One region of the Sporosarcina sp. FSL K6-1540 genome, then DNA from elsewhere that is predicted to be linked to it. Evidence: a T-box and tRNA genes for the amino acid it is inferred to sense, from the RefSeq annotation. Region 1 holds a T-box; the other holds one or more tRNA genes.
What was found. A T-box is a leader RNA that pairs with one kind of tRNA and senses whether it is charged. The one in region 1 lies ahead of MKY15_RS16100 (valine--tRNA ligase), so its partner is inferred to be a tRNA-Val.
Positions count from the first base shown of each region.

Region 2: it encodes a tRNA-Val, which carries the amino acid that the T-box ahead of MKY15_RS16100 (valine--tRNA ligase) is inferred to sense. The anticodon was not compared.

Region 1 covers NZ_CP152018.1:3,404,452-3,414,955, reverse strand. Annotated here, with positions in the region: gene MKY15_RS16100 (valine--tRNA ligase) at 1-2,000, opposite strand, end outside; T-box leader at 2,046-2,295, opposite strand; gene MKY15_RS16095 (hypothetical protein) at 2,522-3,106, opposite strand; gene hemL (glutamate-1-semialdehyde 2,1-aminomutase) at 4,024-5,262, opposite strand; gene hemB (porphobilinogen synthase) at 5,317-6,297, opposite strand; gene MKY15_RS16080 (uroporphyrinogen-III synthase) at 6,300-7,058, opposite strand; gene hemC (hydroxymethylbilane synthase) at 7,051-7,980, opposite strand; gene ccsA (cytochrome c biogenesis protein CcsA) at 8,137-8,967, opposite strand; gene hemA (glutamyl-tRNA reductase) at 9,057-10,421, opposite strand.
Region 2 covers NZ_CP152018.1:2,390,581-2,401,084, reverse strand. Annotated here, with positions in the region: gene MKY15_RS11245 (aldo/keto reductase) at 1-118, opposite strand, end outside; gene MKY15_RS11240 (NCS2 family permease) at 275-1,576, shown strand; gene MKY15_RS11235 (hypothetical protein) at 1,625-1,918, opposite strand; gene trmL (tRNA (uridine(34)/cytosine(34)/5-carboxymethylaminomethyluridine(34)-2'-O)-methyltransferase TrmL) at 2,244-2,717, opposite strand; gene queG (tRNA epoxyqueuosine(34) reductase QueG) at 2,835-3,974, opposite strand; gene MKY15_RS11220 (phenylalanine--tRNA ligase beta subunit-related protein) at 4,043-4,723, shown strand; gene MKY15_RS11215 (hypothetical protein) at 4,753-5,268, shown strand; gene MKY15_RS11210 (SRPBCC family protein) at 5,602-6,054, opposite strand; tRNA gene MKY15_RS11205 (tRNA-Leu) at 6,233-6,313, opposite strand; tRNA gene MKY15_RS11200 (tRNA-Cys) at 6,355-6,428, opposite strand; tRNA gene MKY15_RS11195 (tRNA-Gly) at 6,437-6,511, opposite strand; tRNA gene MKY15_RS11190 (tRNA-Gln) at 6,516-6,587, opposite strand; tRNA gene MKY15_RS11185 (tRNA-His) at 6,598-6,673, opposite strand; tRNA gene MKY15_RS11180 (tRNA-His) at 6,708-6,783, opposite strand; tRNA gene MKY15_RS11175 (tRNA-His) at 6,820-6,895, opposite strand; tRNA gene MKY15_RS11170 (tRNA-Trp) at 6,923-6,996, opposite strand; tRNA gene MKY15_RS11165 (tRNA-Tyr) at 7,002-7,086, opposite strand; tRNA gene MKY15_RS11160 (tRNA-Thr) at 7,100-7,175, opposite strand; tRNA gene MKY15_RS11155 (tRNA-Phe) at 7,189-7,264, opposite strand; tRNA gene MKY15_RS11150 (tRNA-Asp) at 7,324-7,399, opposite strand; tRNA gene MKY15_RS11145 (tRNA-Met) at 7,403-7,477, opposite strand; tRNA gene MKY15_RS11140 (tRNA-Met) at 7,559-7,633, opposite strand; tRNA gene MKY15_RS11135 (tRNA-Val) at 7,702-7,777, opposite strand; tRNA gene MKY15_RS11130 (tRNA-Glu) at 7,943-8,017, opposite strand; tRNA gene MKY15_RS11125 (tRNA-Ser) at 8,041-8,132, opposite strand; tRNA gene MKY15_RS11120 (tRNA-Asn) at 8,137-8,211, opposite strand; rRNA gene rrf (5S ribosomal RNA) at 8,256-8,371, opposite strand; rRNA gene MKY15_RS11110 (23S ribosomal RNA) at 8,518-10,504, opposite strand, start outside.

The DNA.
Region 1 (10,504 bases):
TTCGCTGTTTCATCTTCACCGTATAATGGCAGTTTCGCCATTTCGATGTACCAGTCACAGAAATCATCCCAGATGAAGTTATAAAGTGCACGGCCGACTTCACCGAACTCATAACGATCTGCAAGTTTCGTCACTTGGTCGATTGTTTCATTCAACCTTGTCAGAATCCATGCATCTGCAACGGATTTTTCACCAGTCAAATCTATTTCTTCGTAAGTCATGCCATCCATGTTCATAAGTGCGAAACGGGATGCATTCCAGATTTTATTGGCAAAGTTCCAGATGGCTTCAACTTTTTCAGTTGAGTAGCGAAGGTCCTGCCCTGGCGATGAACCGGTTGACAAGAAGTAGCGCAGTGCATCCGCTCCGTATTTTTCAATAACATCCATTGGGTCGACGCCGTTACCAAGTGATTTAGACATTTTACGACCATCTTCTGCACGTACGAGTCCGTGAATTAAGACGTCTTTAAATGGACGCTGTTCTGTAAATTCGATGCCTTGGAAGATCATCCGTGATACCCAGAAGAAAATGATGTCATAGCCCGTTACGAGTGCATCTGTTGGGTAATAACGTTTAAATTCTTCATTGTCGAGATCCGGCCAGCCCATTGTTGAGAACGGCCAAAGCGCAGATGAGAACCATGTATCAAGAACGTCATTGTCCTGGCTCCAGTTTTCACTGTCAGCAGGCGCTTCATGACCGACATGTATTTCGCCCGTTTCGTTGTGGTACCAAGCTGGGATGCGGTGGCCCCACCAAAGTTGACGCGAGATACACCAGTCATGGACATTTTCCATCCATGTTAAATACGTTTTTTCGAAACGGTCCGGGACAAAGTTTACTTTGTCTTCTGCTTCTTGTAATTTAATCGCTTCATTAGCAAGTGGCTGCATTTTAACGAACCATTGTGTTGATAAATACGGTTCAACGACAGCACCACTGCGTTCAGAGTGACCGACAGAATGATTATGTTCTTCAATGTTGAATAGAACAGCCATCTCCTGCAAGTCTTTAACGATTTCTTTACGGCATTCGAAGCGATCCATTCCTTCGTATTTACCAGCAAGCTTATTCATTGAACCGTCTTCATTCATCACAAGAACACGTGGAAGATTGTGACGGTTACCGATTTCAAAGTCATTCGGGTCATGTGCAGGTGTAATTTTCACGGCACCACTTCCAAATTCCATGTCGACATAATCGTCTGCAATAATCGGGATTTCACGGCCGACAATCGGTAATTTAACCGTTTTGCCGATTAAATGCTTGTAGCGCTCATCTTCAGGATGGACTGCAACCGCAGTGTCCCCAAGCATTGTTTCAGGTCGAGTTGTCGCAATTTCGATACTGCCCGTTCCGTCTGCTAGTGGGTAACGCATATGATAGAAAGCACCCTGTATGTCTTTATGGATAACTTCGATATCGGATATAGCTGTTTTCGTTGCCGGATCCCAGTTGATAATATATTCGCCACGGTAGATAAGCCCTTTGTTGTAGAGTTTAACGAAAACTTCCTGTACTGCTTTCGAAAGTCCTTCATCCAGGGTAAATCGTTCACGTGTATAATCAAGACCCAAACCAAGTTTCGCCCATTGCGCACGAATATGTCCTGCGTACTCGTCTTTCCATTTCCATGTTTCTTCAACGAATTTTTCGCGGCCTAAATCATAACGTGTCGTTCCTTCTTCACGAAGTTTTGCTTCAACACGAGCCTGTGTCGCGATTCCCGCATGATCCATTCCTGGAAGCCATAGTGCATCATAGCCTTGCATACGTTTCATACGCGTCATGATGTCTTGTAAGGTTGTATCCCATGCATGGCCTAGGTGAAGTTTACCTGTGACGTTCGGCGGTGGAATAACAATTGTATAGGGCGTTTTATCGCTTTCTGGTTGCGCTTCAAAGTACTTCCCTTTCAGCCACCATTCGTAACGACCTGCTTCAATTGTCTGTGGATCATATTTCGTCGGCATCGACGTGTTGTTTTCAGTTGACATGTTATTTCCTCCTTTATTTTTGGGTACAAAAAAACTCCTATCGCCTTAAAGGACGAAGGAGCTGTTCGCGGTACCACCTTTATTCGTGCACACAAAAGAGCTGTGCACCTCAAACTTCGATAACGGCTTCAAACCGGCTTCCGCTACTACGCTCAAAAATGTTTTTCTTTTTGAACACACTTTCACGGAAACTGCTCATGGGTTACATTCGGTAAATAATCGACAGGTCCTTTCAGCACTCGAACCCTCTCTTTAGTCTAATCCATTCACGTACTATCCCAATCATCGCATCCATATGCAATTGCAATAATTGTAACGGAATAACCGGTTGCTCGTCAAGTATATAACGAAAGGATTGTGTTATGCGTAGAGGATATAACCCTTACCTACTTCCTCCTTGGCTTCGAAGATGTCGATTTTACTGTAAAGGAATCATTATCCCTATTTGCCTTTTTCAGTTGGTACGATTATTGATCATACCGACGACAGGCGACTTTCTATTGTTCTGTTTCCTGTGTGGTTTAGCTTTCGTTCTTTACAAAAACATCATTTGAACGGTAGGCTGTCGTCGATATGCCATCCGTAAGCTCCGCAATGAACGACAGCACTTCGTCCATCTCGTCTAACGGAGTGCTGTCAATTGCTGCTACAATCGGCGCTGCAACCGCGACCGCTACTTGCACTTCCTCAGACTCTTCCACTATTGCAACCGCTTCTGTGTACGTACATTCTACATTCCAGACAACTCCATAAGTACCTTGTCCGTCTGATTTACCTGTTGCTTGCGTTGTTACAATCTCCAATGGGCTCTCTGCTACTGAAGGCAAGTCAATATTAAGCGGTACCGCGTATTCAAAATAACCGTCTTTGCCATCCACTTCGACATCGTCAATGAGGATAAATGAATCGTCCCATTCCTCCGCCCTTAGCCCTTCACCGAATTCGACATTCGCCGCAATATGATAAATGCCTGTCAACCGGACTGAGTCTTCTGTACGCTCTTCAGTATACCTTGGCGTCACTGTGACTGACTGTACACCAGTCGGTACACCAGCATGTTCTGGGAAATAGAAACTTTCCTCCATTGACCACTGTTTTTTCTCCATACCTGTTCCCTCCTTCTATTCCTTCACAAACAATTGTATGCGCGGCATGGTTACAATAGAAGATTAAATAGATCGAACGCAAATATCCTCCGACCAGTAAACTAGTCGGAGGATATTGTCTTTATTATTAAAAAAAACCACTTCTGTTGATTAACCATTTTCTTGCATAAAGAACAGGTAAGAAAGGCTTGAAAAACCCCATTTTCACTGAATCATTTCCGGTCCGCTTTTGACGAACTATTCATGACAACTTTACCGAGGAGCAAGTGTGGCTAGAAATGACTTCGTCATTCCTAGCCACACCCTTTTCAGTAATCCTGTTACGAATAGTTGCCTGTCGCGTTCCTACAACGTTCAAGTGAAAAATACAGCTACTTTAGAAAAAAGAATAGATGACTTTTTATATAGGTTATAAGTGCCCGAAGATACAATTTCGGGCACTCTAGCACTTTGTACAATGTGTTCCTTGCTTACTATTAGTAAAGAGTATGCACCTTATCATGCGATGGACTATAAGAAAGTGACTCTTCCTTAACTAAAAAAGACAAGTCTATGGAGAAGGCTTCAGTCGCCAAAATTGTATTTTTGGCGGCTACTATCCAGATAAGAAGCCCCGCTATTCTTTCGTCCCGAAAAGTTTTAGCACTTCGTGTACTTATGCATTTGGATAGCGATAGATGAATAAGCACCATACGATTATCGGAAAAAATGTGCAGGAATGCGACGGAGTCGCATTCCTACACATCAAGACATTTCGGTAATCGTATAGAGGTCGTTCAATCTAAAGCAATCCAGAGGTAACTGTACACGAAGGGCATAGTGTTTGATTCAGTTATTTACTGGTTGTTTTTGGTTAATCAACACATGTGAAAACAAACACAACTATCGAATTCGCATTTGAATTGACTAAGCTTTTTTTACGCACGAAGTTTAGCAAACACCGTATGGAACGCTTCAATTGTCTTCTCAATATGCGCTTCTGTATGCGCAGTTGATAGGAACATGCCTTCAAACTGAGATGGTGGAAGGAATATACCCTCTTCAGCCATTAAGCGATAGTAATCAGCAAATAATTCAAGGTCAGCCGTTTTCGCTTTGTCGTAATTCGACACTTTTTCGTTGGTGAAGAAAAAGCCGATCATCGAGCCTGCACGGTTTACCGTGTGCGGGATATCAAACTTTTCAGCCGCCGAACGGAAACCGGCTTCTAGCTGATCACCAAGTTTAATGAAGTGTTCATAAGATGCAGGCGTTAGTTTTTTCAACGTTTCAATACCTGCAGTCATCGCCAGTGGATTACCTGATAAAGTTCCTGCCTGATAAATCGTTCCTGCAGGAGCCATGTTTTCCATAATTTCACGTTTCCCTCCATATGCACCAACTGGAAGGCCGCCGCCAATTACTTTTCCGAGACATGTAATATCCGGCGTCACACCGTAATAACCTTGTGCGCAATTATAGCCAACACGGAAGCCCGTCATTACTTCATCAAAAATAAGAAGCGTGCCGTTTTTCTCTGTCAACTCACGCAATCCTTCAAGGAAACCTGGTTCAGGTGGGACAACACCCATATTACCCGCGACAGGCTCAACAATAATTGCCGCTAAGTCGTCACCAAATTCTTGAATTGCGACTTTAATGCTTTCTAAATCGTTATAAGGAACAGTGATTGTGTTTTTCGCAACCGATTCAGGCACACCTGGGCTATCTGGTAGGCCAAGTGTCGCAACGCCAGAACCCGCTTTAATGAGCAGTGAGTCAGCGTGACCGTGGTAACAGCCTTCAAATTTCAAAATCTTATTGCGACCAGTATATCCGCGCGCCAAACGTAGTGCGCTCATCGTTGCTTCCGTACCGGATGACACCATACGAATCATTTCAATTGAAGGAACGCGTTCAATAACAAGTTTCGCAAGTTCATTTTCCGCTAACGTTGGTGCACCAAAGCTTGCTCCAGTTTCTGCAACGCGCTTAATGCCTTCAACTACGTCTTGATCAGAATGACCGAGAATAAGCGGACCCCAAGATAGTACATAATCGATATATTCATTGCCATCGATGTCTGTAAGAATAGCGCCTTTTCCGCTCTTCATGAAAATCGGGTCCATATTGACAGATTTGAATGCACGAACAGGAGAGTTAACTCCTCCTGGCATAAGATTTACCGCTTCAGCAAATGCTTGTTTCGACTTTTCATAATTTCTACCCAATTATTTCTCCTCCAGCCAGCGTGCCGCATCTTTCGCATGGTACGTCATAACGAGATCCGCACCCGCACGCTTCATACTTGTCAACGTTTCAAGAACGATTGCTTTTTCATCAATCCAACCATTTTGCGCTGCTGCTTTAACCATTGCATACTCGCCGCTCACATTGTATGCAACTACTGGCAATGTAAAATTGTCTTTGACATCACGCATGATATCGAGATACGAAAGCGCCGGTTTAACGATTAGGAAGTCAGCACCTTCTGCAACATCTGATTCCGCTTCACGCATTGCTTCTATGCGGTTTGCTGGATCCATCTGATACGTTTTGCGATCGCCTGATTGAGGAGTAGATTCCGCAGCGTCACGGAATGGTCCGTAATAAGCGGATGCATATTTCACTGCATATGACATAATCGGGATATGCTCAAAACCAGTTGCGTCTAACCCTTGGCGAATAGCTGCTACAAAACCGTCCATCATATTCGACGGCGCAATGATGTCCGCGCCTGCCTTCGCCTGGCTTACTGCAGTACGCGTCAACAGTTCCAATGATGGGTCGTTTAATACGTTACCGTCTTCTAGAACACCGCAATGTCCGTGATCTGTATATTGGCACAGGCAAGTATCCGCAATGACGACAAGTTCAGGATAACGTTCTTTCGCTAAACGAGTGGCTTTTTGGACAATCCCTTGATCAGAATAAGCTTCCGACCCCAATTCGTCCTTAGTTGCCGGAAGACCAAATAAAATAATTGATGGAATTCCAAGTGACACAACTTCATCGAGTTCAATTGTAAAATGGTCGAGTGATTTCTGGAACACACCCGGCATAGAAGCGATTGGATTATTGATGTCTTCCCCATCTATAACAAAAATCGGATAGATGAAGTCCTCTTTCCTCAGAACAGTTTCTCTCACCATAGAACGCAATGTAGTTGATGTGCGCAAACGTCTGTTGCGTCTGAATTGTAAAGTATCCAAAATTACCCTTCCTTTCGCCCCGCCAATTTCTCGACGAGATCCATAAGTGTGTATGTATCGGGTCTAACATGAACGACCGCACCAACTTCTAGCAATGCTTTTTCCGTCACATGTCCGATAGCCCCGATTGTAAAGCCGTTCCAACCTGTCCGCGGAGCCACTTCTTCAGCAAAAACTTCAACCGCCGAAGGACTTGCGAATAAAACGCTCAAATGCTGTTGTTGTTGCAATAAATCTACTAGTGAATCGATGGAATCATTTGCACGCTCTGTCGCATAAACTGTCCATTCATCCACTTCAAAAGGAATTTCCTCTTTGATGGTGACGCCTGCAATTGATCCGCGTAGAAAAAGAATACGTCGAATATCTGTTTCAGCAGGATTAAATTCCTTTACGAATGTATCTGCACTGAACACGGTTGGGATGAAATCGACTGTAAAACCAATTTTTTCAAGCGCTTCTGCAGTTCGAGTGCCTACGGCTGCTATTTTCGCTGGAATTGATTCCGAAGAAACACCATGACGATTGAGTTTTGCACCAAACGCCGCAACCGCACTTTGACTTGTGAATATTAACCAATCATACATCGGACAAGCGGTCAAACGAAGTTCATCTGTCTGTTCCACTAACTCCGCCACTTGGATAAGCGGCAATGAAACAGGCGTCCCTCCGTAGCGCTTTACCAATTCAAAGACATCTTTAGACTTCGGAGTCCCTGTAAAGATGACCGTTTCAGCTAACAGCGGTTGACGATCACGCATCCATATCCGCCTTCACTTTCTCAATCACTTCTGAAGCCCCTTCGGCACGCAATATTTTTGCAACTTCCATACCCGCTTCAACGGGATCCGTGCTTGAGAAAGTCTTTTTAAACACTTGTGTTGCGTCTGGAGAAGCAATATAGCCCGTCAATTCGACTTCGCTACCGTTATATTGCGCAAATCCGGCAATCGGAACTTGGCACGAACCATCCATTTCAGTTAGGAAAGTACGCTCTGCTTCAACTTCTTTCCATGTTTTTTCATCCGTTAATTTCGCAAGTTCTGCAAGTAACTCTTTATCATCAAAACGGCATTCAATTGCTAGTGCCCCTTGTCCTACTGCTGGAATACAATCTTCAACGGACATATATTCCGTAGTCACATCCGCGCTCCAGCCCATTCGCTTCATGCCGGCAGCCGCAAGAAGAATCGCATCGTATTCACCGTCAACCATTTTTTTCAGACGTGTATCGATATTGCCACGAATCCATTGGATGTCAAGATCGGGACGCAGAAGCAGTAATTGTGAACTACGACGTAAACTAGACGTTCCAACTTTAGCACCTACTGGTAAGTCCATGAATTTCACATGACCATTCGAAATGAATGCATCGCGCGCATCTTCACGCGGAGGAATACAACCGATAACAAGTCCTTCTGGAAGAACAGCTGGCATGTCTTTCATGCTATGTACTGCGAAATCGATTTCTTTATCAAATAATGCCTGCTCAATCTCTTTCACGAAAAGCCCTTTACCGCCAACTTTCGATAGCATTACATCTAGGATTTGATCTCCTTTTGTAACGATTTCTTTCACTTCGAATTCAAATGGAGCACCGGCAGCTTTCATCTGGTCTATAAACCAGTTTGTTTGTGTCAATGCAAGTTTACTTCTTCTTGAACCTACGATTATTTTTCTCATATTAATTAATCCAACCTTTCTTAATCGAATACACCTTGGCGTATTTGTGTTCAGATTTTTTCGAGTTTGCTTGATAATAAATCCCCAAAAAATCTGTAGCATCCGCCAGAGGCTTTAACTTAATACAGCCGGGGTTTGAAACCAAGCTGTATTAAGTTATAACCAAAAATGGAACCCGGATAACTTACTTCCAAGAAAAAAATTGATGATAACAAAAAGGAATGCAAATACGTTCGCCCATGCAAAGTCGTTTCCTGTTAGCTTGCCACTTCGCTTCAAGAATAATACAGAACCGTAAATGGCAAGAAGGATAAATGAACCAATAATCTTCATATCAAAAAAGGACCATACATCGAGTGCAACTATCGCCCACTGCATGCCGAGAATTAAACTGACGAGCAGAAACGGAATACCTGTATAAAGAGACGCCTTCATGCCTATCTCTGTTTGATGAAGAGAAGGAAGCCTATTAAATTGTTTTGACCATTTCTTCTTCTTTAAAACTTTATAAACAAGAAGATAGAGTATCGAAAAAACGAATGACATCGCAAACGCTGCATAAGACAAAATCGCGAATGTAATATGGATGAATAGCAGCTCTGAAATAAGCGCTTCCCCTATCGGCGACTGTTCAATTTGTTCAGGTCCAAATGTATGAATTGTCATAAATATGAATCCAATCACATTTAAGAAAAAGACGGCGTGACCAACTTTGTAAAACAGATGCATGACAATTGATAAAGTAATCAACAACCAAGCGTAAAAGTAAATCCCCTCAAAAAGAGTGAGTACAGGGAACCTTTGCCATTCGATTATATACATCACAAGAAAGAATGTTTGTAGAAAGTAGACGACGGTTAAAATCCAAAAAGCGCTTCGGTGTGCAAACGTATCCTTATTCAAGTAATCTATAAAATAAAAAACAAGGCTTACTGCATAGAGTACGACCATTACTTCATGCAGTCTCGCCATCATCATTTCAGCCATGATAACCTCTCTGCCTTTCCGAACTAATAGGGGCGTTTCTGCATCTATAGTGTATCACACTGATGCGGAAACGCCCCTTTGACAAACGTTCAAAATGTCAAATCCGGTTGTGCCGTCGCATGTCTTTCAGCTCTGACTTTTAACCGTTGTTTCGCCTGTTTTGCAAGCGTTTCTTTCTCATTTACTACATCTTCATCAATACCGAATATTTGCTGGAACAATTCCAGCTTTTCGGATGCTTTCGGATCCATTGACAGCTCTTTCGCCTGTAGAATAGGATCTTTCAATAATTGATTAACGATAGATTTCGTATGCTTGCTTAATACTTTCTTTTCACGTTCAGTTAAATTTGGCATTTTGTTTTCAATACTCGCCATTGTCTCCGATTGGATGCGATTCGCTTTTTGACGAAGTGCCGATATAATCGGAACCACTCCAAGTGTAGCAACCCATTCTTTAAATACGACAAGTTCCTGCTCAATCATAAGGCCAATTTCTTCGGCTGCTCGCTTTCTTTCCGCGAGATTCGCTTCCACAATTCCTTGTAAATCATCGATATCGTAAAGGAAAACATTTGGAAGATCGCCGATACGTGGATCCAGATCCCGCGGTACTGCGATATCTACCATAAATATTGGTCTTCCTTTACGCAACCGACCTACTAACTGCATAAGTTCAAAATCGATAACGAAGTCGTTTGCACCTGTTGAACTAATCAGTACATCTGCTTCAAGAAGTGTACATTGCAGTTCTTGCATCGACTTCGCAACACCTCCGAATTTATCGGCAAGGACTTCCGCTTTCGACAGTGTCCTGTTAACAACAGTCACTTTGCTTGCACCGCTTCCGTGCAAGTTCTTAACGGCAAGTTCACCCATTTCGCCTGCTCCAAGAATGGCCACATGCTTTTGGTCCAATGTACCGAAGATCTTTTTACCGAGTTCTACAGCAGCATAGGAAACTGAGACAGCGTTATCGCCAATTGCAGTTTCAGTGTGTGCTTTTTTCGCAAGCGTTACGGCTTGTTTAAATAGCTCATTGAAAACAGTACCTGTTGTACCAATTGTTTGGCCTTCAAGGAAACTGTCCCTCACTTGACCTAAAATCTGTGTCTCACCAAGTACCATAGAATCGATGCCTGCCGATACGCGCATCAGATGCTCAATCGCACCATCATTTTCCATGATAATTAAATGAGAAGAGAAAGACTCAAGTGGCAAATCGAACCACTCAGCCAAGAAATTCTTCACGTAATAACGACCCGTATGCAACTGATCAACAACTGCATAAATTTCAGTTCGATTACAAGTTGATATAATAATATTTTCTAATATACTTTTTTGCTGTTGCAATGTTTGCATCGCCTGCGGCAGTTCTGTTTCAATAAAAGATAATTTCTCTCTTATTTCAACAGGTGCTGTCCGGTGATTGACACCGATTACGATTGTATGCATCAGGTGTTCACACCTCTCACGTTCTATTTCACGCTTCCCATTATACCATATAGTTATCACTTTTCTTGTTGGAAATTGTGAAC
Region 2 (10,504 bases), 1.0 Mb from region 1:
CGTATGTAATTGCTTCGACAGTCTGACCCGGATCCGTCATCTTATAGACGCCAAGTCCTAATTGTGGCATTTTCACACCATTTGCTAGCTCAAGTGTTCCGTTGAATCGTTTTGTCATTTGAATTTCCCCTTTCGAAACTTATTCTTTAATTGTACAAGCGGCATTCGAATATTACGAATTACCTGATTGCATTTCAGAGTTGAATTTTAACGTAAAAACGAATATTATTGTAAATGTACTTCATTTCGTTCGTATTCTGAAAGGAGATTTACATTGTTTCATTTAAAAAAACATAATACCACTGTGAAAACGGAAGTATTGGCAGGTATGACAACTTTTTTGACAATGGCCTATATTGTCATCGTCAATCCGATTATTCTTGCTGACGCCGGCGTACCATTTGAGCAAGTATTCATTGCGACAATTATCGCTGCGGTTATCGGTACACTTTGGATGGCACTTTTCGCCAATTATCCAATTGCAATTGCACCAGGAATGGGATTGAATGCTTATTTTACATCGGTTGTTCTCGCATCTGATGGTCAACTCGACTACATGACTGCTTTTTCTGCAGTATTCATAGCTGGATTAATATTTGTTCTGTTGTCCTTGACTTCTTTCCGTGAAAAATTAATTGAATCAATTCCTGAGAGTCTAAAGCTCGGGATTACAGCTGGGATAGGGTTATTCATCGCCTTTATCGGCTTGCGTCTTTCTGGACTCGTCGCTCCACATGAGGCGAACCTTGTTAAGCTTGGCGACCTTACGTCTCCGCCCGTTCTACTCGCTTTGTTCGGCCTTCTCGTGACGGTTATTCTTATGACTTTGAATATCTATGGTTCGATTTTCATTGGAATGGTTCTAACCGGAATTGTCGCAGTCTTTACGGGTCAGCTCAAATTTGAAGGTGCCTTATGGAAAATGCCTCAATTGCCGGAAGGGATTCTTGTTTGGAATCCGATTACTGCATTCGGTGACGTCATTTCACATGGTTTGTATGGGGTGGTTTTTGCCTTTCTCATCGTTACCTTGTTCGATACCACCGGCACGATGATTGGCGTTGCAAAACAGGCTGGCCTTATGAAAGGCAATAAGCTGCCACGTGCACGTCATGCATTACTTGCAGATTCTGTTGCAACAACATTCGGATCAATGTTCGGTACGAGCCCAACAACGGCGTACATCGAATCTTCATCTGGTGTTGCAGTAGGTGGCCGGACAGGATTGACATCACTGACTGTCTCTATCCTCTTCCTTGTCGCGGCATTTTTCGGTCCACTCGTCAGTACATTGTCTGGTGTATCTGCAATCACAGCTCCTGCTTTGATTATCGTCGGAAGCTTGATGATTGGCGCAGTGAAAGATATTGATTGGGATTCATTCGATGAAGCATTCCCAGCATTCCTCGTTATTCTAACAATGCCACTCACATCGAGCATTGCGACAGGAATCGCTCTTGGTTTCATCACATACCCGCTATTGAAAGTTGTGAAAGGGAAAGGAAAACAAGTTCCTATCCTGTTATATATTTTCGCAGTACTGTTCACCTATCAGCTGCTCTATTTACCACATTAAAAAATACCCTTCCGTTAGTATTCGGAAGGGTATTTCTTACATATTGATTTAGCGTCTAGAAGTGATAGCTGACATTACGAGCGCTCCTGCAGTTAGTAGGTGCATGAACCAGCCAATGAACGGAATAGCACTCACTATGCTCGTGACGAGACCTAGGATGGGTGCTGCCTTACCCTGCATGTCCCGAATTGAAAGCAGTAACGTAATTGCATGTAAAACGAACATGACACCCAGCACTGAATATCCGGAGCTTATAACAAAAACTCCTCCAATGATTGGAATTGCAAGAAAACCTTCTGCAATTGCCGTGATCCATTTCATTCCTGTCGAGTAATTTTTCATACTATATTCTACCTCCATATTATTTAAGTCGTTATGTTATATACGGACAAGCCGACAAAAAGTTTCATTTTTCTTGGCTCTGTCACAATTTTTCCTGACGGTCGTTTCAATTCCATTTAAAATAGGGTATACTTAACGAAGCTACTAATGAATTTACAGGAGGTACCTATCATGACAGTAATTCTAATTATAGGTGTTTGCTTTGCATTCCTATCTGCAATTTTCACAGGCGGATACGATGATAAACCGGGCAAGGTTAAGATACCTGGCCTAAAAAAATAACAATAAGTAAAACGGGACATGCCTTCAGGCTGCCCCGTTTTTTTTATACCAATCCTGGATAAGATTGTTGCCTAAGTGCTTCATATATAAGTATCGCCGCCGTGTTCGATAAATTAAGCGACCGAATGTTGTCGTTCATCGGGATTCGTAGACACCGTTCTTTATTCTCCTCTAAAATTTCTTCAGGAAGTCCGCTCGTCTCTTTACCGAAGACGAAAAATATATCTGTTGCACCATCAGAATAATCGAATGCAGTATGAGTCCTTTCACCGTGTTTTGTCAAAAAGTAAAAAACAGCATCGGGATTCGCCGCGAATAGCTCACGAATTCCTTCATGATATGTAATGTCGACGTGCTCCCAGTAATCGAGCCCCGCACGTTTCAACATTTTGTCATCCGTCGAAAATCCAAGCGGTTTCACAAGATGAAGTTTCGCTCCTGTTCCTGCGCATGTCCTTGCAATATTCCCTGTGTTTGCAGGGATTTGTGGTTCAAATAACGCTACGTGTATGGCCATCTCAGTGATTCCTCCAATTAAACTTTTTCTTACTATAGATTTGTTGAAATATAGAACCCCATTGAATTTACTTCTGCTGCCTCTTGTAAGGAGCCTTCGTTTAGTTTATATAGGCATTCATTTCTTTAATATATAAGTATCCGCTGCCTTTTCTAATTCAGCACGCACTTCCGGATCTTCCTCTTTCGATAATGCTTCCTTAATCGCTACATATCCTTCTTCCAAACCAATTCGACCAAGTGCCCATGCAATCGTACCACGAATGACGGGCCTTGGATCGTTCTCTAACATACTGATCAATTCAGGTACCGCAGACTCCTCCTTAAAATGTGCGAGTGCAATAATTGCATTTCGCTGAATCGGATTTTTTCCGCGCCAAGATCCTGATACATGTCCAAATTTCTCTTTAAATTCTCGATTCGACAACCTGAGCACAGGCTGAAGAAGTGGCTTCGCCAGTTCAGGGTCCGGTTGGAATGCTTGCTGATGCAAATTATGCTTTCCTTTATTTTTCGGACATACCGTTTGACATGTATCACACCCGTATATCCGATTACCAAACTCCGCACGAAATTCTTCCGGGATTGGCTTTTTCGACTGTGTAAGGAAAGCAATGCAACGCTGCGCATTTAATTGACCACCCTGAATCAATGCACCAGTTGGACATACGTCAAGACAAAGTGTGCAATCCCCACATTCATCTTCCATTGGAACGTCCGGCGCAAAAGGGATATTGGTAATCATTTCACCCAGGTACACATACGAACCGAATTCCGGCGTAATTATTGAACAGTTTTTTGCCGACCAGCCAATCCCCGCCCGTTCTGCAACAGCGCGGTCTGCAAGCTCACCCGTATCTACCATCGAGCGAACCTTTGCTTTAGGTGCATGTTCTAGTATAAATTCCTCAAGCAGTCTCAGCTTTTCACGAAGGACTGTATGATAATCTGTTCCCCATGATGCACGGCAAAAAATACCCCGGCGCTCGCCTTTTTTTCCTCTCGGAGAATCTGCCATTTTGGATGGATAAGCTACAGCAATTGCAATAATGCTTTCTGCTTGATCAAGCAAAAGAGCAGGTTCTGTCCGTTTATCTAAATCCTTTTCTTCAAAACCCGACTGATAGCCTAGTTCTTGCTGCCGCTTCAAGCGGTTTTTCAACTCACGAAATGGTGCAGCTGTTGTAAAACCAATTTTGTCGATGCCGATTGACTCCGCATAGTCCCTCACTGACTGTTGCAACTGAACAGCATTCACACTGTATCGCCTCCACTATGCTACTATTGAATTAAACTATATAAAGGGTGAAGTCATTGATTATTGAAATGGATATGAAGCTTTTAGGTGCCGTACCCGGATTAAAATTGGGCATTAATCATTATACCAAAATTACAGTGTCAGAATCGCCTCAAATGCTAAAAGGAAAATTGCAATTATTCCAAGAGCAACTTTTCTTTGAGCTGGAGAACAAGTCCGTCCCCGAATTCCCTGGCATTAAAGAATGGCGTACTGTGTGGAAAGCACTTGGCGCAGACCCTAATCGATACCGTCATTCTACAGAAGCACTTATGCGCCGGATTAAGAAGCAAAACTACATCGATCCATTCCACAATGCTGTCGACTTGAATAACTTCTTTTCCTTGCAGCACGAAATTCCAGTAGGCATCTATGACCTCGAAAAAATTGTCGGCGATATAGTCGTTACTTCAGGGACAGAAGAGGATGGATATGATGGATTGAATGGTCGTTTTAATTCATTACAAAACATTCTACTGTTAAAAGATGATTATAGCCCATTCGGTAGCCCATATGTCGATTCTATACGCAGCGCTGTAACAGAAGATACGACAGACGCGTTACATATCTTCTTCCTACGCCCGTCCATGGATGCTACTGAAGCGTTTGAACTGACAACAGCATGTGGGAACATGTTTACTAGTCTTAGTGGTGGAGATGTTCGTTCATATGTTTTGCACGAGGGACAAACTTCCATTATAGTTGACTGACAATGTTTCTAAATGGGGGGAATGAACAAGTGAGCAACATAACACTCGCTGAAGCTGTAAAATTAAAAAGTGTTTTAACAAAACGAATTCATGAGCTTGAAGATGAAATGAGACGCGTAGCCTTTACGAATGTAGAAAAAGGCAACACCCCTGATCAAGGACCACGTAGCCTTAAAATCGTAGAAACAGAATTGGATGAAGTCCGTTTAGATAGTCGAGTGCTCGACCGTCTCATGTATCGTGCCAATATCGATAATGAAATCGAGTTCCAAGGGCAACAACTTGCGATTGTCGAAGCGATTGAACTTGCCATACAATTACGTGCAAAAGCCCGCTTTTACAAAGAACTCTCTATGGCAGAAAAAGAAGAGATTCAATACGGCTACTCTGAAGGTACGGTCGTATACCGTGTTGCTTTATTCGATCCTGAGGATTATCGGGTGAAATCATTGCAAGCAGAAAAGGATGCACATAAGTTATCTAATTCTATTAATGCAAAAAACTATTCGATTGTCTTGAAATTTGATGATACGAAGTACTTTTAATGCCCTTGGAAAGGTGAGACTCCTCTCCAGGGCATAGAGTAGGGATCAATCCAATTTAAATTGCAGGCAAACCAATAACCTGTCACCATTTACTTTGTGACCAATCCCCAATGACCAACCAAGGCAATTGCAATGGACAACCCAAACTAGTGTCATCGGATCCCCTCTATGAAAATCGCTCCTTACGCTTCGGCGGTAAGGAGCGATTTTGTTTACTACCCATTTTTGAACCGCTGTGTTTTCTCACCATCTATTAGTAACGTCCAGGTTCCACTCTCTAGAAAACTTGTGCCACCAAGTTTATCAAGTCGACTTTTCCTGATGAAATGCCTCTTACTCATTTTCTGCAATATGCTTCAGAGCTCTTGCTCGACTCACAATAAAGTTTCTCATATAGCTTTCCAAAAACAACTTATCCGCAATAACACCAATCACTCCACAGGGTGATCTATATTGAAATCTGTCAATCATCAGAGTGCCATTATCCTTCTCAATAAACTCATGAATATGGTGAAAAGATTGGAATGCTCCTTTCACCATTATGTCTTCAAACATATACGGTATATCCATCACCGTTACTTTGGCAGTTAGTCTTTGTCTTATACCGAAATGAACGGCCTCCCATGTAACAATATCCCCGGCCAGCAATAAACCTGTTGTCACCCCACCGACAGCCTTCTCTTTCGTCCCCTCTGTTGTACGGGTATGAATATCCACGTCTCGTGCAAGATCAAAGCAACGTTCTACCGAGGCTTGAATGAACTCCTGGTGTTCAATTAATGGCATAATGTTTCCCCTACTCTCTATTCTTTTATCTAAATATATATTGAAATAAAGAATTAAATTACATTGAATTCTTTAAAGTGCTAGGGGTAGCCAAAGCCCACGTTCGCTCAGTTAAGTCAACTTATATAGTAGAAATTAAACACAAAAAAACACAACCGAAGTTGTGTTTTTCATCTGATACCCGAGGCCGGACTTGAACCGGCACGCCTTACGGCATCGCATTTTGAGTGCGACGTGTCTGCCATTCCACCACTCGGGCATAACACTATTTAGTTTACGAACAACGATACATAAGAAAATTGGAGGCGGCAACCGGAATCGAACCGGTGGTAAGGGTGTTGCAGACCCATGCCTTACCGCTTGGCTATGCCGCCGTAGATGATGGAGCGGAAGACGGGATTCGAACCCGCGACCCCGACCTTGGCAAGGTCGTATTCTACCACTGAACTACTTCCGCGAAACTGGGGTAGCTGGATTCGAACCAACGAGTGACGGAGTCAAAGTCCGTTGCCTTACCGCTTGGCTATACCCCAAAAAGATAAATGGGGCGACTGAAGGGAATCGAACCCTCGAGTGTCGGAACCACAATCCGATGTGTTAACCACTTCACCACAATCGCCATGATATCTAGTTTGTTTTAATTGAATATAAAATGGGGCGACTGAAGGGAATCGAACCCTCGAATGTCGGAACCACAATCCGATGTGTTAACCACTTCACCACAATCGCCATGATATATAAGTTTGTTTTAATTGGATAGATAAATGGGGCGACTGAAGGGAATCGAACCCTCGAGTGTCGGAACCACAATCCGATGTGTTAACCACTTCACCACAATCGCCATAATATTAGATTATACTAAAAAAAATGGCAGGGGCAGTAGGAATCGAACCCACATCAAAGGTTTTGGAGACCTCTATTCTACCGTTAAACTATGCCCCTAAAACTGGTGGTGGGGGGCGGATTCGAACCGCCGAACCCGTAGGGAGCGGATTTACAGTCCGCCGCGTTTAGCCACTTCGCTACCCCACCATATAGGTGTAAATGGTGCCGGAGAAAGGACTTGAACCCTCAACCTACTGATTACAAGTCAGTTGCTCTACCAGTTGAGCTACTCCGGCACAAATATTAAAATGGTGGCTCAGGACGGAATCGAACCGCCGACACAAGGATTTTCAGTCCTTTGCTCTACCGACTGAGCTACTGAGCCACATATTTGGTTTACATTAAGATATTAGCTTATTCTAAACCTTATAAGAAAAATAAAAATGGCGGTCCCGACCGGGATCGAACCGGCGATCTCCTGCGTGACAGGCAGGCATGTTAACCGCTACACCACGGGACCATTTGGTTGCGGGGGCAGGATTTGAACCTGCGACCTTCGGGTTATGAGCCCGACGAGATACCACTTCTCCACCCCGCGACAACAATATAATGTATTCATTTGATAAAGAGCTAATCATTTACATGTCAGCTATATGATCTGCTGTATCATGATAAAATTTGGTTGCGGGGGCAGGATTTGAACCTGCGACCTTCGGGTTATGAGCCCGACGAGATACCACTTCTCCACCCCGCGACAATAGTATTTATATAATTAAATATATGTAAGTTTCTTTAAGCGGTGAATCTGCTTAAAAAACTTAATGGTGGAGGATGACGGGCTCGAACCGCCGACCCCCTGCTTGTAAGGCAGGTGCTCTCCCAGCTGAGCTAATCCTCCTGGGTAAAATTGCGATAAGCGGCGCATCTCTCTGTCAGCTTCATTCGCTCAGTCAGTCACGTACTAATGTACGCTCCTTCCTTCTCCCAATTTTAACGAGAGTGTGCTATGCTCGAATTACTGAATTAAAGTCTACGTGCTTAATGATGAATTTCTAAAAAATTATGGTGACCCCTACGGGATTCGAACCCGTGATACCGCCGTGAAAGGGCGGTGTCTTAACCGCTTGACCAAGGGGCCTTAATTTATCATTTATATGAATCTGGCGGAGAGCAAGGGATTTGAACCCTTGAAACAGCGTTAGCCGCTTACATGATTTCCAATCATGCTCCTTCGGCCACTCGGACAGCTCTCCTAAATGGCTCCGCAGGTAGGACTCGAACCTACGACCGATCGGTTAACAGCCGATTGCTCTACCACTGAGCTACTGCGGAATAATATTAAGAACATACATTAAGTATCTTCTTTTGGACTAACAGACCAGCGACGTCCTACTCTCACAGGGGGAAACCCCCAACTACCATCGGCGCTGAAGAGCTTAACTTCCGTGTTCGGTATGGGAACGGGTGTGACCTCTTCGCAATCGTCACTGAACTATTTTCCACAAGACAAGATTAATTATATCATACCTTGTTGTTACTTGCAAGCGTTTTTACAAAATAATTAATTTTGTTCGCTCAAAACTGAATAAAACAGACATTGTGCTACACAGAATCAGGGTAATCAAGCCCTTTTCAAAATTGGTTAAGTCCTCGATCGATTAGTATCCGTCAGCTCCACACGTCGCCGTGCTTCCACCCCAGACCTATCAACCTCATCTTCTTTGAGGGATCTTACTTACTTGCGTAATGGGAAATCTCATCTCGAGGGGGGCTTCATGCTTAGATGCTTTCAGCATTTATCCCGTCCATACATAGCTACCCAGCGATGCCTTTGGCAAGACAACTGGTACACCAGAGGTATGTCCATCCCGGTCCTCTCGTACTAAGGACAGCTCCTCTCAAATTTCCTGCGCCCGCGACGGATAGGGACCGAACTGTCTCACGACGTTCTGAACCCAGCTCGCGTACCGCTTTAATGGGCGAACAGCCCAACCCTTGGGACCGACTACAGCCCCAGGATGCGATGAGCCGACATCGAGGTGCCAAACCTCCCCGTCGATGTGGACTCTTGGGGGAGATAAGCCTGTTATCCCCGGGGTAGCTTTTATCCGTTGAGCGATGGCCCTTCCATGCGGAACCACCGGATCACTAAGCCCGTCTTTCGACCCTGCTCGACTTGTAGGTCTCGCAGTCAAGCTCCCTTATGCCTTTGCACTCTACGAATGATGTCCAACCATTCTGAGGGAACCTTTGGGCGCCTCCGTTACTCTTTAGGAGGCGACCGCCCCAGTCAAACTGCCCGCCTGACACTGTCTCCTGCCCCGATAAGGGGCATGGGTTAGAAGTCCAATACAGCCAGGGTAGTATCCCACCAACGCCTCATCCGAAGCTAGCGCTCCGGAATCCAAGGCTCCTACCTATCCTGTACAGGCTGCACCGGAATTCAATATCAGGTTACAGTAAAGCTCCACGGGGTCTTTCCGTCCTGTCGCGGGTAACCTGCATCTTCACAGGTATTATAATTTCACCGAGTCTCTCGTTGAGACAGTGCCCAGATCGTTACGCCTTTCGTGCGGGTCGGAACTTACCCGACAAGGAATTTCGCTACCTTAGGACCGTTATAGTTACGGCCGCCGTTTACTGGGGCTTCAATTCGAAGCTTCGCTTGCGCTGACCTCTCCTCTTAACCTTCCAGCACCGGGCAGGCGTCAGCCCCTATACTTCACCTTGCGGTTTTGCAGAGACCTGTGTTTTTGCTAAACAGTCGCCTGGGCCTATTCACTGCGGCTCTCTCGGGCTTTAACACCCTACCAGAGCACCCCTTCTCCCGAAGTTACGGGGTCATTTTGCCGAGTTCCTTAACGAGAGTTCTCTCGATCACCTTAGGATTCTCTCCTCGCCTACCTGTGTCGGTTTGCGGTACAGGCACCTCCCGCCTCGCTAGAGGCTTTTCTTGGCAGCGTGAAATCAGGGACTCAGGGATAAATCCCCTTGCTGTAACAGCTCAATGTTATAGGAACGGGATTTGCCTCATTCCACACCTCACTGCTTAGACGCGCATAACCAACAGCGCGCTCACCCTATCCTACTGCGTCACCCCATTGCTCAAACGGCGGGGAGGTGGTACAGGAATATCAACCTGTTGTCCATCGTCTACGCCTTTCGGCCTCAACTTAGGTCCTGACTAACCCTGAGCGGACGAGCCTTCCTCAGGAAACCTTGGGCATTCGGTGGAAGGGATTCTCACCCTTCTTTCGCTACTCATACCGGCATTCTCACTTCCAAGCGCTCCACCAGTCCTTACGGTCTAGCTTCGACGCCCTTGGAACGCTCTCCTACCACTGACATCTAAGATGTCAATCCACAGTTTCGGTGATTCGTTTAGCCCCGGTACATTTTCGGCGCAGCGCCACTCGACCAGTGAGCTATTACGCACTCTTTAAATGATGGCTGCTTCTAAGCCAACATCCTGGTTGTCTGGGCAACGCCACATCCTTTTCCACTTAACGAATACTTGGGGACCTTAACTGGTGGTCTGGGCTGTTTCCCTCTCGACTACGGATCTTATCACCCGCAGTCTGACTCCCAAACATAAATCATCGGCATTCGGAGTTTGTCTGAATTC